DNA from 2 places in the Klebsiella sp. SYXHC3 genome. Region 1 is predicted to be linked to the other one. Evidence: predicted binding sites of a transcription regulator. Region 1 holds the regulator's gene; the other holds the start of a gene.
What was found. Region 1 encodes Fur, which represses iron uptake genes when iron is present. Its sites were predicted from a motif close to ATAATAATGAGAACNACTATCAA; they were not measured.

Region 1 (8,704 bases):
CCAGGGCGAAGTCTGAAAAACGCAAAAAAATCGCTTTCATGTAGCAGAGTGTGCACCAGGACGTTATTGCTGTTTCCGCGCCCTTCCCTGTTCTGCTATGATTGCCGTTAACTGTAGGCATAATGCCACTACCACATCATTAAGTTTCAAGAGGTTATTTTACTCATGGCAATCATCGGCATCTTTTTTGGCAGCGACACCGGCAACACCGAAAATATTGCAAAAATGATCCAAAAGCAGCTCGGTAAAGACGTTGCTGAAGTTCACGACATTGCCAAGAGCAGCAAAGAAGATCTGGAAAGCCACGATATTCTGCTGCTCGGCATCCCAACCTGGTACTACGGCGAAGCGCAGTGCGACTGGGACGACTTCTTCCCGACGCTGGAAGAGATCGACTTCAACGGTAAGCTGGTAGCCGTCTTTGGCTGCGGCGACCAGGAAGATTACGCAGAATACTTCTGCGATGCGCTGGGCACCATTCGTGACATCATTGAACCGCGCGGCGCAACCATCGTTGGCCACTGGCCGACCGCGGGCTACCACTTCGAAGCGTCTAAAGGCCTGGCGGACGACGATCACTTCGTCGGTCTGGCGATTGATGAAGACCGTCAGCCGGAACTGACCAACGAGCGCGTTGAGAAGTGGGTGAAGCAGATTTCCGAAGAGCTGCATCTGGAAGAAATCAAAAACGCCTAAGAATCAAACAGCGCAGCTATTAAGCTGCGCTGAATTAATAGATAAAAGCAATCAAACTAATAGCTACAAGTTTTTAACTTTTCATCACATATCTGTACAATGTCCTCTGATTCCACGAGGTCACGTGACACAGTTTGTAGCTGGTAATTCGTTTTTGACAGCTTACAAGGCGCGATGGTTGCAGTTTTCATTTCAGAGTAGCAGCTCTATAATGAGACGCATTACATCGGGTGATTCTCTGTATTGCTTCCCTTTAAAGGAAGCCGATCTTTAGCAACAGGACAGATTCCGCATGACTGACAACAATATCGCATTAAAGAAGGCTGGCCTGAAAGTCACACTTCCCCGACTGAAAATTCTGGAAGTGTTGCAGGAACCGGATAACCATCACGTCAGTGCGGAAGATTTATACAAACGCCTGATCGATATGGGTGAAGAGATTGGTCTGGCTACCGTTTACCGCGTGCTGAACCAGTTCGACGATGCAGGCATCGTGACTCGCCACAACTTCGAAGGCGGTAAATCCGTATTCGAGCTGACTCAGCAACACCACCACGATCACCTGATTTGCCTCGATTGCGGCAAAGTGATCGAGTTCAGCGATGATTCTATCGAATCCCGCCAACGTGAAATTGCTGCGCAACACGGCATCCGCTTAACCAACCACAGCCTGTACCTCTACGGCCACTGTGCGGAAGGCGACTGCCGCGAAGATGAACATGCCCACGATGCGGTGAATAAATAATTTCCCGTCTCGTATGTAATGAAAAGCCAACCTGAAGGTTGGCTTTTTTTATGGGCGAAATCCGCCTGAATGCGTATTCTGTCAGAGCCTAACGCCTTGTACGGAGAGTCACTATGGAGCTGCGCCAGCTACGCTATTTTGTCCGCATCGTGGAAACAGGCAGTATGGGCCGCGCCGCGCTCGATCTGAATATTGGCGTTTCTGCGCTCAGCCAGCAAATGGCGCGTCTGGAAAATGAACTCGCTATCCGCCTGCTGCAACGGACTTCGCGCGGCGTAATGCCCACCAGCGCCGGCCTCGCCTTTTACTCGCAGGCGCAACTGGCGCTGCGCCATGCTGACGATGCCATTCTCGCCGCGCGTGAAGCACGCCTTTCCGGTCACGTCAGCGTCGGTATGGCGCCGAGCACCGCTTCTGTGCTGGGCGTACCTTTTATCAACGCCATGCGCGAAAGCTACGCCGACGTCCGCCTGCACCTGGTGGAAAGCCTCTCCGGCAATCTGGAACGGATGATCAACACCCGCCAGCTCGATTTAGCCATCGTTTTCCAGAAAGAGAAGATCCTGCGCTGGAGCGCCCGACCCATTCTTGAGGAACGTCTGTTCCTGATTGGCGCCCATGACGTGCTGGCGCCGCTGCCCGGCGATAGCATCTCTCCGGACCAGCTTGCCGCCATCCCGCTGATTATGCCAAGCCAGGGACATGGCCTGCGCGGCAGGCTGGACGCTATTTGCCAGGAGCACGCCATCAACGTTGACGTGGTGGCTGAAATCGATGGCCTGGCCCTGCTGATGCGCGCCGTCCGTGACGGGCTCGGCGCCACGCTGCAGCCGGGCGCGGCGATTTCTCATCTCGACAGCGAGGCGCTAAGAGTGATCGGCGTCGATAATCCGGTACTAAGCCGACCTAATTTTCTGGTCAGTCTCTCAGATGACGAACTCACCCCGGCAGGCCTTGCCGCGCGCGTGATACTGACCAAAGTCATGCGTCAGCTTGTAGAAACTGGCTGCTGGCCGGGCGCCAGCCTTTACACTTCCTAAACCCCTCTTTAGCTTTACGCCATAGCGCCTGTCGCTCCTGCGCCTTACATTTCCATTACAAATTTAACAATTAGTCAAAGCGTAATGGAGCCGATAATGGTGGATGTACTGGTGATTGGCGGCGGCAACGCCGCGTTATGCGCCGCCTTAACCGCCCGGGAAGCAGGCGCATCCGTACTGCTGCTGGAAGCCGCGCCGCGGGAATGGCGGGGCGGTAACTCTCAGCACACGCGTAACCTGCGTTGTATGCACGATGCGCCGCAGGATGTCTTAGTAGACAGCTACCCGGAAGAAGAATACTGGCAGGATCTGCTGCGCGTCACCGGGGGCAACACCAACGAAGCGCTGGCTCGCCTGGTGATCCGCACTTCGTCGCAATGTCGGGACTGGATGCGCCGTCATGGCGTTAACTTTCAACCGCCCTTATCCGGCGCCCTGCATGTCGCCCGCACCAACGCCTTTTTTATGGGCGGCGGTAAAGCCCTGGTCAATGCCTATTACCGCAGCGCCGAGCAGATGGGCGTGCAGATCCGCTATAACACGCCGGTGCAGGCGCTTGAATTACGTGATGGCGAATTCGTCGCCGCGCTGGCAGGCGCCGAGCGGATCGCCGCGAAAACCTGCGTGCTCGCCGCCGGCGGTTTTGAATCTAACCGCGAGTGGCTGCGCGAAGCCTGGGGGCAAAATGAGCGCGGCGAGTGGCCTGCCGACAACTTTCTCATCCGCGGCACCCGTTTTAACCAGGGGGTGCTGCTCAAATTTATGATCGACGCCGGAGCCGATATCATCGGCGATCCTTCACAGTCGCACTGCGTCGCCATTGACGCCCGGGCGCCACTCTATGACGGCGGCATCTGTACCCGCGTCGACTGCGTGTCGCTGGGGGTGGTGGTGAACCGCGATGCCGAGCGCTTTTATGATGAAGGGGAGGATTTCTGGCCCAAACGTTACGCCATCTGGGGCCGTCTGGTCGCCCACCAGCCGGGGCAAATCGGCTATTCGATCATCGACAGTAAAGCCGTTGGACAGTTTATGCCGCCCGTTTTTCCGGGCGCCCAGGCCAATACCATCGCGGAACTGGCCCGCCAATTGGGGCTGGATGGCGAACGTTTGTCGCAGACCATCGCCAGCTACAATGCCGCCTGTACGCCAGGCCAGTTCGACCATACCCGTCTTGATAACTGCGCTACCTCCGGCCTGACGCCGCCAAAAACCCACTGGGCGCGGCCTATCGATACGCCGCCTTATTATGGTTATGCCCTGCGTCCAGGGATCACCTTCACCTACCTCGGGCTGTACGTCAATCAACACGCCGCCGTTCACTTTGCCGGTAAGCCGAGCCGCAACCTGTTTGTCGCCGGCGAAATGATGGCTGGCAACGTACTGGGCAAAGGCTATACCGCCGGCGTAGGCATGTCGATCGGGACCACATTCGGCCGCATTGCCGGTCAGCAAGCCGCCCTGGCGGCGCAGCAGGAGAAACATCATGAAGTCGCTTGAAAAGCTGATCATCGAGGCGCAAATCATCACCGAACCGGAGGCGGAAGTCGAACGGGTGATGCAGGTCTGTAACGCCTGCCGCTATTGCGAAGGGTTTTGCGCCGTATTCCCTGCCATGACCCAGCGTCTGGCATTCGGCAAGGCGGATATTAACTATCTGGCGAACCTGTGCCACAACTGCGGCGCCTGTCTGCACGCCTGTCAGTATGCCCCGCCGCACGAGTTTGCGATTAATGTTCCCAAAGCAATGGCGGAAGTGCGGCTGGAAACCTATCAACATTACGCCCGGCCCGCCGCTTTCGGCAGTTTATATCGCCGTGCGGGGATCGCCACGGTGCTGGCGCTGGTCGCGGGTCTTGTTCTGTTTCTGCTGCTGGCGATGGGGCTTAAAGGTTCGCTGCTGCACCCGCCGCTGGCCGGTGATTTCTACCAGATTTTCCCGCATAACCTGCTGGCGTGGATGTTCGGTTCGGTTTTCATTGTGGCCATTGGTTTATTGATGAGCGGGGTGATTCGTTTCTGGCGCGAGATCTCGCCTGGCCAACCGCAAGCTGGTGATATCGCCAGGGCCTCGCATGATGCGCTGACGTTGAAATATCTCGACGGTGGCCACGGTAAAGGCTGTAACGAGGCCGATGATGCCTTCACGCTGATGCGCCGCCGTTTTCACCACTTCACCTTTTACGGCTTTATGCTCTGTTTCGCCGCCACGCTGGTGGCTACGGGCTATCACTATTTCGCCGGCTGGGAAGCGCCCTATCCGTTCTTCAGCGTACCGGTGCTGCTTGGCACACTTGGCGGCATCGGGCTACTGGTGGGCCCGGCGGGTTTGCTATGGCTGAACCTGCGCCGCTCGCCGCTGCACGGCGACGCACGGCAAAAACCGATGGATCGCGCTTTTATCCTACTGTTGCTGCTGACCAGTTTTACCGGGCTCGCGCTACTGGTGGGCCGGGACACCTCGTGGATGGGCATTCTGCTCGCTATCCATCTCGGGGTGGTGATGGCGCTGTTTTTAACGCTGCCTTACGGAAAATTTGCCCACGGATTTTATCGCTGTGCGGCGCTACTCAAGTGGGCGATTGAGAAACGCCGCGGAAAACAGGCGGCAGTCGCAGGTGACTAACCCGCCCCTCTTACCTCTATAAAAACAAGATAAAGACAATGGAGAGCACACCCTATGACCCAACCAACCTCGCGCGCCGGTACCTTCGGCGCAATTCTCCGCGTAACCAGCGGTAATTTTCTCGAGCAATTCGACTTCTTTCTGTTTGGTTTCTATGCCACCTATATCGCCAGGACCTTCTTTCCGGCAGAGAGTGAGTTCGCGGCGTTGATGCTCACCTTTGCCGTATTTGGTTCCGGTTTCCTGATGCGCCCCATCGGCGCGGTGGTATTAGGAGCTTATATCGACAGGATCGGTCGCCGCAAAGGGCTGATGGTCACCCTGGCGATTATGGGCTGCGGCACGTTACTGATTGCGCTGGTGCCGGGCTACCAAACCATCGGCGTGCTGGCGCCGGTGCTGGTCTTAATTGGCCGTTTGTTGCAAGGATTCTCGGCCGGGGTCGAGCTCGGCGGTGTGTCGGTCTACCTGTCGGAAATCGCCAAACCGGGGAAAAAGGGGTTCTATACCAGTTGGCAGTCCGCCAGCCAACAGGTCGCCATCGTCATGGCGGCGCTGATTGGCTACGCGCTGAACGAGACGCTGGGTCACGACGAGATTGCAGAATGGGGCTGGCGCATTCCCTTCTTTATCGGCTGCCTGATTATCCCGCTGATTTTCGTGCTCCGGCGTTCGCTGCAGGAGACCGAAGCGTTTCTGCAGCGTAAGCATCGTCCCGATACCAAAGAGATACTGACCACTATTGTTAAAAACTGGCGCATCATCAGCGCGGGCACCTTACTGGTGGCGATGACCACCACCACCTTTTATTTTATTACCGTCTATACCCCAACTTATGGCAGAGCGGTACTGCATCTGAGCGCACGCGACAGCTTGCTGGTCACGATGCTGGTCGGTATCTCTAACTTTATCTGGTTGCCGATTGGCGGGGCGCTGTCAGACAAAATAGGCCGCCGTCCGGTACTGATGGGAATTACCGTCCTGGCGCTGCTGACCACCTGGCCGGTGATGCAATGGCTCACCGCCGCGCCGGATTTCACCCGCATGACGCTGGTGCTGCTGTGGTTCTCGTTCTTCTTTGGTATGTATAACGGCGCAATGGTGGCGGCGCTAACGGAAGTGATGCCGGTCTACGTTCGCACCGTGGGCTTTTCGCTGGCGTTTAGCCTCGCCACCGCTATCTTCGGTGGGCTGACGCCGGCTATCTCTACCGCACTGGTCGAAATCACCGGTGATAAGAGCGCGCCAGGCTGGTGGCTGATGTGCGCGGCCCTATGCGGATTCGCCGCCACCGCCATGCTGTTCATGCGTCTGAGCCGCGGCTATCAGCCAGCGGAAATACCGCGTTAAAATAGCGACGGGCGGAGTGTGCGCTCCGCCCGTTTACGCTTAACTGTCTGCTTTATTTAGTGGTGTTATTACTGCGAATCTCCTGCCAGATTTTATCGCAGCGCGCTTTGACCGCCTGGTCATTACCGGTGCGCGTCGCCTGAATACAGGCCTGATAATCCAGCACTCTGACGCTCTCCTGCGTCGCAAACTGCTGATGCGGTTTCTCTTCCTTCAGGACGTTGAGTACGCTCTGACAGGCTTCAATCTTGTCCGGATTACCTTCTGCCGTGTTGATACAGGCGCTATAGGCATCTTTCAATTTGGAATCTTCTTTCGGCGCTGGCGATGGCGCGCAGGCAACCAGACCCGATGCCATGATGGCGATGAGCAGCAACTTTTTCATAGTTATTCTCCCAGAGGGGCGGCAGGCTCACGCCCGCCGCGCAGGCATCAGAAAATGGTGAACGGCGCGATAACCATAAACTTCACGTCACGCTCATCCTGGAAGATGTTGCCGTAACCACCGCTCCAGCTTGGGATGTCGGAGTGGTTGTCGTATTGCGTGAAGTGCAGTTTGAACATCGTTCCTTTCGCCCGGCCTTCCTGCAGGGTGTAGATAGCATCCAGACTGTAGGCGGATTCTTTCAGACGATAGTTAGGATCGTAGTAAGCATCCGGGGATGCCATTCTGCCAGGCTTCGCATCCCAGGCGTAAACATAGGAAGCGCCAAACGCCCAGCCCGGCATATCCCAGTTCTTCATGTCATACATCGCGCCGAAGAATACTGCTTTCTCGCCGTTGGCGTTAAAGTCGGAGCGGTTATCCCACCAGATATCGAGACGACCATTAGAGGAGGCATAGGTTGGCGTCATACGCTGCAGGAAGTAGCCCTGCTGACCATCGGCTTTAACCCAGGTCCCTTCCAGACGCAGATCCAGCACATCGGCCGCTTTATAGCCAAAGGTGATCGCCTGCAGCCACGCGGTGCCGTCGTAGATGTCGTTGACGCCGCCGTTGCTGACTTTATCGCGGGTACCATAGAACTGATAGCTGGCGCTTAACGGCGAACCGGCGATATCAAATTTGTAGCTGGCCTTCGCAAAGTATTGATCGATATAACCTTCAGCCTGGCCAAAAGCGGCTTCCAGCACCAGATCGTTTTTAAAATCGTATTTCGCGCCAAGAGAGTGCAGATAGTCGACCTTGGTTTTCTTATCGTTCTGGTAGAAATCATCCATCTCGATATGCCACGGCGCTTTATATTCGTTGGTCCACATGTAGGAGAAACTCAGCGCGCCGTTATCGCCATAGTCGAAGTTGGCTCCGGCTTCCGCCCCCTGATAGGTACCCGGCATAAAGCTCCAGTGCGGCGCCAGCAGCGTTTGCCCGGTCGGCTGGATATAACCCGCGCGCGCCCACGCCGGGCCGAATTTAAATTTAGCCGCTGCTTTATACAGGCTAATCCCGCTCTTATCGCCGGAATAATCTTCACTGTAGGCACGGTTACTGGAGGAGAAGGCAATTTCGTTCGGGTGGCCGCTGTCGCCGTTTTCCGCCATTTCTATCGCGGTAAAGGCAGCAATATCAATCCCGAACATATCAGCGGCATAGCCGGACTGGAAATCCAGGTTGGCGTTCCAGGTAGAATGGGAAAGGTTGGTTTCATACTTGTCGGTTTCTACGTTTTTACGGTCGCGCTCGCGCTGCCAGTAATAGATACCGCCAGTTAAAGTAGAATCATCGATAAAGCCTGCTGCGCTGGCCTGTGGAGCCACAACCCAACCCGACATCGCGGTGACGGCGGCAATAGCCAGCGCCAGCGTACTACGTTTGCCACTAAACGTACGCATGTGCATATCCTCTTTGACGTTTTAAAATTGCGATTGCCAAAGGCAGCTCGCTAAAAAAATAAAAAAGTACTAAAAGCGGTGCGGTTAAAAGTCCGCGAAACCACTATGGATAGACTATTTTTCGTGACGCGAATTATCAATCTCTTTCGCAGAGCAAAGCTTAAGATTATGACAAAGCGCACATAATTTATGTCTTTTTGTTACAGACTTACTTCTCAGCTTTTTTAACGATAAGTCATGGTTATATCGAAAAAAAATTGATAGTTGCCGGAAGCTGAAACGGTTAAATGTAAATACACCGGCAGGAAGAGATGGGGAATTATTACGGTGTTTTAATAAGATTAATTCGCATCGAAAAAATATCGATTTTTAATTCACTGATTCTGAAATAAAAAAAACGCCGCAATGTGCGGC
Region 2 (8,704 bases), on a different contig from region 1:
CCGCTTATCGCCACCGCCGCGGCAACCAGCACCGCGCTACATAACAACAGCAGCCGCTGTATCGCCCGCACGTTAACGCCGAGATAGTGCGCCTCTTCATCGCCGAGTTGCAGCAGGTTAAGACGTGTTGCCATCCGCCACACCGCTATTGACGCCGGAATAATCAGGCTGGCCGCCACCAGCAGCGTCGGCCATTCGGCCTGACCCAGGCTACCCATTCCCCACAGCGACAGCTGGCGTAGCTGAGCATCGTTGCTTAGCCAGGCCAGCACGCCAACCAGCGCGCCGCATAAGGCGTTGATGGCGATCCCCACCAGCAGCAGCCGCGACAGCGAACCGTCGCCTGCGCGGCTGAGGATAAAAATCGCCACCATCACCGCCAGGCTGCCGATAAACGCCGCCAGCATCGGCATATACAGAGCTAACAGCGCCGGCACGCTGAGCGGCAACACCAGCCAGCAGGCCACCGCCAGCGCCGCGCCGCTGCTGATGCCCAGCAGCCCCGGGTCGGCGAGCGGGTTGCGAAACAGCCCCTGCATCACGCAGCCGGACAGGGCCAGCGCGGCGCCGACCAGCAGCGCCAGCAGCACCCGCGGCAGACGGATCGTCAGCCAGATATGGCGCAGGATTTCATCGCCGGAGGGCAGCAGGTTGACCAATGGCAATCGCATTGCGCCGAGGGTGGTGGCGTAAAGGGTCAAGGCGACCAGCAGCAGCGTCATCAACAGCAAATGGCGAACGAGGGCAGGGCGCATCAGGGCAACTGCTCCGCTTTTTTCCGCAGTTCGAGGATCGCCTGCGGCGTACGCGGGCCGAAGCCAAGCAGGGCCATATCGTCGATCGCCAGTAGTTGTTTATGGCGGCCAGCGGGTGTTTGCGCCAGACCGGGCAATTTCCATAACCCGCTTTCGCCGCCCATCCCCTTGAGACCATCGGCGGAAATCACCACCAGATCCGCCTGGCTTGCGGCCACGCCTTCCTGCGACATCGCGCGATAATGGTCAAAGCCCTGCATTGCGTTTTGCAGCCCGGCGGCGCGGATCGCGCCATCGGCGGCGGTGTGCTGTCCGGCCACCATGGTATTCATCCCGCCGTGGCTGAGGATAAACAGCACCCGTTTGGCGATAGGCCGTGAGGGAATGGCGGCTATCCGCTGCTTGACCTGCTGGCGCAGCACGTCGCCTGCCGGAGTTTTACCTAATGCTTTGGCAATAACGGCGATTTTGTTATCGATGGCGGCAAGGTTATCGCCGCCCGGCACGTTGACGACCGTCACCTTGCTGTCCTGCACTTTCTGCAGCACCAGCGACGGCTGCGCCTGCGCGCTGGCCAGCACCAGCTGCGGGCGTAAGGAGAGGATCCCCTCGGCGTTTAACTGCCGTAGATAGCCGACATCCGGCAGCTTATGCGCGGCGGCAGGCCAGGTGCTGGTGCTGTCTTTCGCCACCAGCTGCTGCCCGGCGTTCAGCGCGTAGACAATTTCGGTAACGTCGCCGCCGAGGGAAATTACTCGTTCGGCGGCCGCGCTGGCGAACAGCGGCAGTGCGGCAAGCAGTATTAACCAACGTTTCATGCCGGCTGCCCTTCCGCGCACAGACGCGCCACCTGCGCGCGCCACTGTTGTTGCTCCGGGTGGCCTTCGCTGCGCTGGCCGTACAGCTGGGCGATTTGCGTACCGTCTTTGGCAAACAGTTCGACGCTGGTGACGTGGCCATCGGAGGTCGGTTTACGGGTGACCCAGATTTCATCCACGCTGTCTTCACGCAGATGCAGGGTAAAGGCGCTGTTGAAGATGTTGATCCAGCCGCGCATCGGCGCCAGCTTTTCCAGCGCGCCGGTGAAGATCTGCACGCAGCCGCGGTTGCCGACGAAGATCATGATTTCATTGCCGTCCTGGCGCACCGTTTCCAGCAGTCCCGGCAGCGCATTATTGTCGATGCGGCAGGCTAGATCGTCGCTCACCAGGCGGAAGGCCTGCTGACGGGAAAGATTGTGTTTACGCAGCAGGCCGAAGAACTGGTGCACATCGGTCATCGCGCGCCACTCCTTTTCCAGCGCCGCGGCGTCGGCGGAGTCGGCGTACTTTACGCGGTCGGCCGGGCGAATCGTCAGCGCGCCGGGCGCTGTCTCGCTGAATTTGGCTACCAGCGTTTGCCATGCCGCCATATCGGTTTTCCCGGTGGCGTAAACCTTTAGCAGCGCGTCGCCGTGCGGGTCGAAGAACTGAATGCTCTGGCGGCCGTTATCGTTGAGGTGGAACACGCTCGACCACTGGCTGAGGAACAGGCGCAGGTCGAGCGCCCGCGGGTTGAGCACCAGCCCGGCGTGGCCGCTCAGGTGCTGATGGGTAAATTCGCCGACCTGCTCGTGCACCGCGTATTCGTTGCGGCAGATGCATTTGGTTTCGCCGACGCTCTCCAGGGCGGCGATAATCGCCCGTACGTCGTCGTGCAGACGCACGGCATCGTGACCGACGCGCGCGGCGGTTAATTCGGCTTCGCTAATTCCCATCTCTGCGGCGATGTCGCGGGCATATTTGGCGGTGGAACGGGCTTTGGTGGCCTGGTAGCGCTGCCACAGATCGTCGTGTGCGTTTTGCATAATTCACATCCTTCTCTACGATGAATTTCCCCGGCCCGCGGGCCGGGGGGCAGGTTTGTTATTATTCGGGCGATCAGAAATCGATATTCACGCCCAGTTGCCAGGTCCTTCCGGGCATCACAGCCAGCGCTTTATCGTTGGCATCCTGATTGGTACTGGTCTCGATGTTACGGCTGCTCAGGTAGTCCCAGTATTTACGGTCGGTAATGTTGTAAACCCCGCCGTTGAGACGAACGTTCTTCGCCACCTGCCAGTAAGCGGTCCAGTCCAGCATGCCGTAGCCCGGCACGCGCATATATTCGGTGCTGGAATCGGCGATGGCGGAGCCGGTGTTGTTGTAGCTCTCGCGGCTGGTGGCAGTGGCCTGTTTGCCCTTAACAAAGGTGGCGGTCAGCGCCGTACCGTAGCGCTTAGCCGGATCGTCCCACGCCACGCCGACGATCGCTTTCATCGGCGCGACGCTGTCGAGGTCGACGTATTTATCGCCGTAGTAGCTGGATTTCGATTTCCCTTCGCTATAGCCCCAGGCGAGGGTGGCGCTCAGGCCATCCACCTGCTCAAACCAGGTGCCGAAGTTAAATTTAGTGCTGATCTCGCCGCCGTAGATATAGGCCTTATCGCGGTTTTCCGCTTGATAAATGGTGTAAATATTCGACGGGACGTTAGTGAATTTACCCGGATTGTTGGCGCGCGAATAACGCGTATAGGCGATAAAGTTCTTATAGCTGTTGTAGAACAGCGCGGTACGCACGGTGATGCCTTCGGTGACTTCGCCCTTGATACCCCATTCAATATTGTCGCTGGTCTCGGTTTTCAGATCGTTGTTACCGATTAGCGCGTACTGCTGGCTGCCGGCATAGCTGGAGCCCAGGTTCCACGAACCATACAGCTGGCTGGCATTCGGGAACTGCGCGCCGCGCTGGTACTGCAGATAGGTCATCAGCCGCGGCGTAATGTCGTACTGGAACGTCAGTGACGGCAGCACCTGGGTGTCGCTGTTTTTACCATACAGATTCGCCACCGACGATTCGGTGAGCACGCTGCTGTTAGCGCTAAGATCGGACAGATCTTCCGGTTTAGTGGACTGATGCGTCACGCGTACGCCGGGAATAATCGCGAAGTTGTGGCTATCGAGATCGAAGTTGATCTGATCCTGCACGTAACCGCCGATGGTGTAGCTACGGCTGTCCGCTTCCGGCTGCATAATTTCGCTGTAGACGCTAGGGATCGGCGATTGGCTAAATGGCCGCTGGGTTTTGGTCGTGCTGGCGTTAAAACCGGCGCTCAGGTCGTGGCGGCCGATGCTTTTCGCGAGCGCGGTCTGCAGGCCCCAGGTATCGGTATCGTAGTCGGAATTGACCGTCTGCATTTTGCGGGTGACGCTATCCGGCATCCAGGTCCAGTCGTGAGCCTCGGTATGCTGGTAATACACCTTGGTCGAGACGCTGTCGATGTAATCGTTCATCGGCGTCCAGTCGTCTTTCAGGCTCAGCCCCCAGCGCCGCGTCTGGTTGGTTTGGTTGGCGGTGCCGATCACGCTGTTACCGCTGGAGTCCCACGAATCGAAGTGGCTGTGGTTGGTCTTGTGATAGTAGTCGAAGGTGCTGGTGAACTTATGTTCATCGTTCGGCTGCCAGATGCCGGAGGCCATAAACGCGTCAGAGTGCCAGTTTGCCGGGTAAGCGTCGACGCTGCCGCTGTTGTTCTCGGTTTCCTGGCCATCGCGGCGGCTGTAGACGAAAATGCCGCGCAGCGTTTCATCGCCGCCGGCGACGGTGACGCCGTTATGCCAGCTGCGGTCGGAAGAGTCGTAGCCGCTCTGATAGCCAAAGGCGCTGGTTTTGCCCGGGCGCAGATAGTCATCCGCCGATTTCGGGCGGAAGGAGACGTTGCCGCCGATTGAGCTGTTAGCGGTCTCGGTTGAGGTGGCGCCCGACTGAATATCCACGCTGCCGTACATATAGGGGTCGATATAATCGCGGCCAATGCCAAAGGTGTTGAGGCCGGAACGGCCAACGTAGCCGCGGCCGGTGGCGTTTGGCTGGGCAATGCCGTCAACATCGATGCCGACGCGGTTGCTTTCGAGGCCGCGGATGTTGTAGCCGGTATAGCCGCCGCGATCGAAACCGCTTTTACCGTTGCCGGAACCGCCGCTGGCGCCGGTGGCGCTGATGAGGGGTTCATAACGCATGATTGAGCCGAAGTCGTTGGCGCCTTTGTCCTGCAGTTCCTGCGCGCTCACCGAGTGCTCGCTGCCGGCTTTCAGCTGTGGGGCCGGGGCGGTCACCACCATCTGTTCCGCGCTATCCGTCGTGTTATCCTGGGTCACGGCCGCGATAGCGGCATTCTGCGCGATTGCTGCGAGCAGAGAAGTCGCCAGCAGGCTTTTCTTACACCATGCTGCTGATTGAGTCGATTTGTACATTTGTAGCCACGCCTTGATAATTATTAGTATCGGCTCACGCGTTACTTCCAGAGTGCAGGTTGGTCCGTGTTTTCCCTGGCGGACAGTGGTATTCCTGATTTAGTAATTGCGAATGGTAATGATAGGTATTATCGTTTGCAACAAAATAATCATCTATTCTGAATTTTGTTTACATTCGTGCGGACGGGAGCAAGCCAACATGAGCCATAAAGCGATGATTACCATTCACTACTGTTCCCAATGCAACTGGATGCTGCGCGCCAGCTGGATGGCCCAGGAGCTGCTGCATACCTTTAGTACCGATATCGCTTCGGTCACGCTGGTGCCCGGTACCGGCGGCATTTTTACGGTGAGCGTCGATGAGGCGCTCATCTGGGAGCGTAAACGGGACGGCGGTTTCCCGGACGCTGCCGAGCTGAAACGGCGGGTGAGGGACGTCTGCTTCCCGGAAAAAGCGCTGGGGCACGTGGATAATGCCGGGAAGCAGATCTAAAACGGCTGGTTGCGATTAACGTCCTAGCTCAACGTTGACCAGTACGCTTTGTCGGCGAGTGCGAATAATAGCGACCGCCTCTTCCAGTACCCCGGGGAGATCTTCCGCCAGCGAAACCGTCAGCGCAGCCGCGCGGCTGGAGGCGGCGAGCGCGGCGAAATCTGGCGACGACGAGAACGCGGTGGCCGGGATCGCGTCCATTTTAGCGGCATAGCCGTCGGGATAGAGCGCCCGGGTGCCGCCCGCCACCGCTCCCCAGCCGCCATTGTTGCCGACCACCACCAACACGGGGAGCTTCATCACTTCCGCGATGTGATGACACACCGCCGGATTGGCAAAGAGATAGGAGCCGTCGCCCACGGCGGCGATGATAAGCTCACCTCGCCGGGCGAGCTGCAGCCCTAAGGCGATGGGCAACGCTTCACCCAGACCGCCCGCCAGCGCTTCCTGATAATAACTGTCCGCCTGAGTCAGGCCGGCAAACTGCGGCATTGTTGTCAGTTCAGAGACGATCTTCCCCTGATGTTGATTGGCAAGCTGGCCCAAACAGTAACTCAGCCAGGGTTTGCCAATCGCTCCTTTTTGGCCGGCGTGGAGGAGGGCTTCACGTTGGTTCTTCGCGTGTTGTATCAGGTTAAGCACATGCTTTTCACGTTCAGCCACCTGCCGTTGCTTCGCCGCCACAAGCGGCTGGAGCGCCTCTTGTAAAAGTTCGAATACCTCGTCGGTTTCTCCGGCCAGGTTAATATCGGCGCGATAACCGCGGACGGGGTAGCGGGAAAAAAGCGGATCGGGGCCGATCTGGATCACCTTACAGCTGTCGTTGCAGCGGCTTTCTTCGATGATCCACGGGGCCTGCGAGTCGATAACGATGATGACGTCGGCGGCAGAAAGCCAGCCTTCGGGATCGCTGCCTGCCAGCATAGGATTGTCGCTGCCGAGGGTGACTTCAGTGCCCCAGTATTCCACCACCGGAATGGCCCACTCCTTAACCAGGGTATTGAGCCGCGCAAAGCCACCAGACGTTCTTGCGCCGCGCTGGGCGAAGATGACCGGCTGTCTGGCATTGGCTATCGCATCGGCGGCGCTGGCAATATCCGCTCGCGTTGGCGCGTAGCGTACCGGCTGTTGGGTTGGTTCGGCATGAAGCGCTTGTTCATCGATCGTGAACGTTTCGCATAGCGGCTCGCGCGGCAGGCTCAAATACACCGGCCCCTTTGGCAATGAACGGGCTATCGCCCATGCTCTGTCAACATGCTCGCCGATCTGATCGGCAATGCGTAATTCAAAGTCCCATTTCACCGACTCGCGAATGAGCGCCGCCTGATCGCGCATCTCCTGGCCGTAGCCAATCGGCGTGTTGCGACAACCAAAGTGTGAATGCTCGCTAATCGGCGTGCGTCCGCCAAAAATCAGTACCGGAATATTGCTGTTGGCCAGATTGATGACGCCGCAGGCGGCATTGGCCAGGCCTACGTTAGTGTGAACCATGACGGCCTGCACTTTCCCGCTCCCGAGATAATAGCCATGGGCCATGCCAATAGCGGCGTTCTCGTGGGGACATATCACCAGCTCCGGTACCTGTTGTCCCGTGGCGCGCATTTTGGCCCACGCTTCAATAACCGGGGGATAATCGGTACCCGAATTAATAAAAATATAGGCCACGTCGAGGGCCTGAAGCCGGTGCAGTAATAATTCAGCGGCCGATACAGTGATAGAAGTCATATTCTCTCCGGATTTACGCGATGTTATCGCCGTGATTAAAAGGTCAGGAAAATAAATGCGCCCATCGTAATGATGGAAGTAATAATACTTAGCGCCATGGTCGAGGCCATTTCTTGCTCGCCGGACTTATATTGCATAGCAATAATAATGGCGATCGAGCCCACAGGAATCGCCATCGTTAATACCACTTGTTTTATTTGCTCCATGCTGAAACCCATTTTTAACAAAATGAGGTAGCAGGCGCCGGGCACCAGAATATTACGGGCGATGACGGTAATAATGGTGGCGGAGGTGATGACAATGCTGCGAGTATAGAGCACGATGCCTGCGGCAAACAGCGCCAGTCCGCCGGAGGCCTTACCCAGCAGACCTAGCGACATTGATACGGTTTCTGGAATATGAATATCCATTAATACTAATATCAGCGCGACAACCGGCGACCATACCACCGGCTGCTTGATGGCGTTGATGACCCGCGTGGCAAAAGAGATATTCTGGCTTTTATCCCCCGTTGCAACGGACATCAGAATCATCACTAGCGGGAGCTGGAAGACATTTTGCGTAATACTGGAAACAGTAATGAGTGAGGCGCTGACGGTGCCAAATAAAAAAGCCAGTACCGAGGTGCCAATGAAGGGAACGGCCGGCGAGCCGATGGCCAGAGCCTGTAGGGTACTGAGCGCCAGGGAGCGTTTACAGATATAACGGGCGATAGCTAAGGGAATAAGGAAACTCAGAATTAGCGCCAGGATAATGGCGATAGCGACCGGCCCCATGCTCATCACGATATGCCGCGGCGTCATGACCATATTACTGAAAATACTCAGCGGTAAAGCATACAGCATCACAATTTTATTAATATCACCAGCCTGCTGCCAGTTGAAGTCTTTGCGTTTACCGCTGATATAGCCAATGAGAACGGTAATGATAACGGGTAAAATAGCGCCGAGGATTAATAGAATGTTGTTCTGTGTCATAGTGATTTATTCTCATTATAAATTATCGTTAGGGTCAGGGTGTTGATCTATAAATATTGAGAGTGTTTCCCACGGAAATGCGCCGCTGTTGCACTATTCTTTTTTTTCGTTGCTTACTGCATTCTTGACGCAAAAAGAAGCGTCAGGGAAATGTAAAAATAATTCGTTCAATGAGTAATTGTCATGGCTATGAAAATTAAACAGATACAAGCCTTTCTTACCGTCGCCAGCGAAGGAAATTTAACCCTGGCTGCGGAGAAAATGGGGATTACGCAATCCGGGCTCAGCCGATTATTGCTGACCCTGGAGGAGGATCTGAATGCCACCTTATTTGAACGACATAAGCATGGAATGGCGTTAAGCGAGTATGGCAGCGCGTTTTTACCCTATGCCATGACAATGTTGAACACGGAGAACAAGGCCAGAGAGGAAATGGCGCTGATCCGCGGGGCGGGCAAGGGGATTTTGAGAATCGGCTGCGTA

Region 2: AC2CGP_RS17385 (TonB-dependent receptor domain-containing protein) is a predicted target of Fur. The motif match lies at 5,139-5,161, and genes of this name have one in related genera.

The regions. Positions count from the first base shown of each region.
Region 1 covers NZ_JBXUNG010000003.1:452,922-461,625, reverse strand. Annotated here, with positions in the region: gene ybfE (LexA regulated protein) at 1-16, shown strand, start outside; gene fldA (flavodoxin FldA) at 166-696, shown strand; gene fur (ferric iron uptake transcriptional regulator) at 989-1,441, shown strand; gene tcuR (tricarballylate utilization LysR family transcriptional regulator TcuR) at 1,555-2,481, shown strand; gene tcuA (FAD-dependent tricarballylate dehydrogenase TcuA) at 2,578-3,981, shown strand; gene tcuB (tricarballylate utilization 4Fe-4S protein TcuB) at 3,968-5,107, shown strand; gene tcuC (MFS transporter) at 5,162-6,457, shown strand; gene AC2CGP_RS11655 (ChiQ/YbfN family lipoprotein) at 6,510-6,842, opposite strand; gene chiP (chitoporin ChiP) at 6,890-8,290, opposite strand.
Region 2 covers NZ_JBXUNG010000007.1:69,237-77,940, forward strand. Annotated here, with positions in the region: gene AC2CGP_RS17370 (FecCD family ABC transporter permease) at 1-755, opposite strand, end outside; gene AC2CGP_RS17375 (heme/hemin ABC transporter substrate-binding protein) at 755-1,573, opposite strand; gene AC2CGP_RS17380 (hemin-degrading factor) at 1,570-2,601, opposite strand; gene AC2CGP_RS17385 (TonB-dependent receptor domain-containing protein) at 2,675-5,026, opposite strand; gene AC2CGP_RS17390 (Rdx family protein) at 5,226-5,519, shown strand; gene AC2CGP_RS17395 (thiamine pyrophosphate-requiring protein) at 5,535-7,244, opposite strand; gene AC2CGP_RS17400 (AEC family transporter) at 7,280-8,221, opposite strand; gene AC2CGP_RS17405 (LysR family transcriptional regulator) at 8,405-8,704, shown strand, end outside.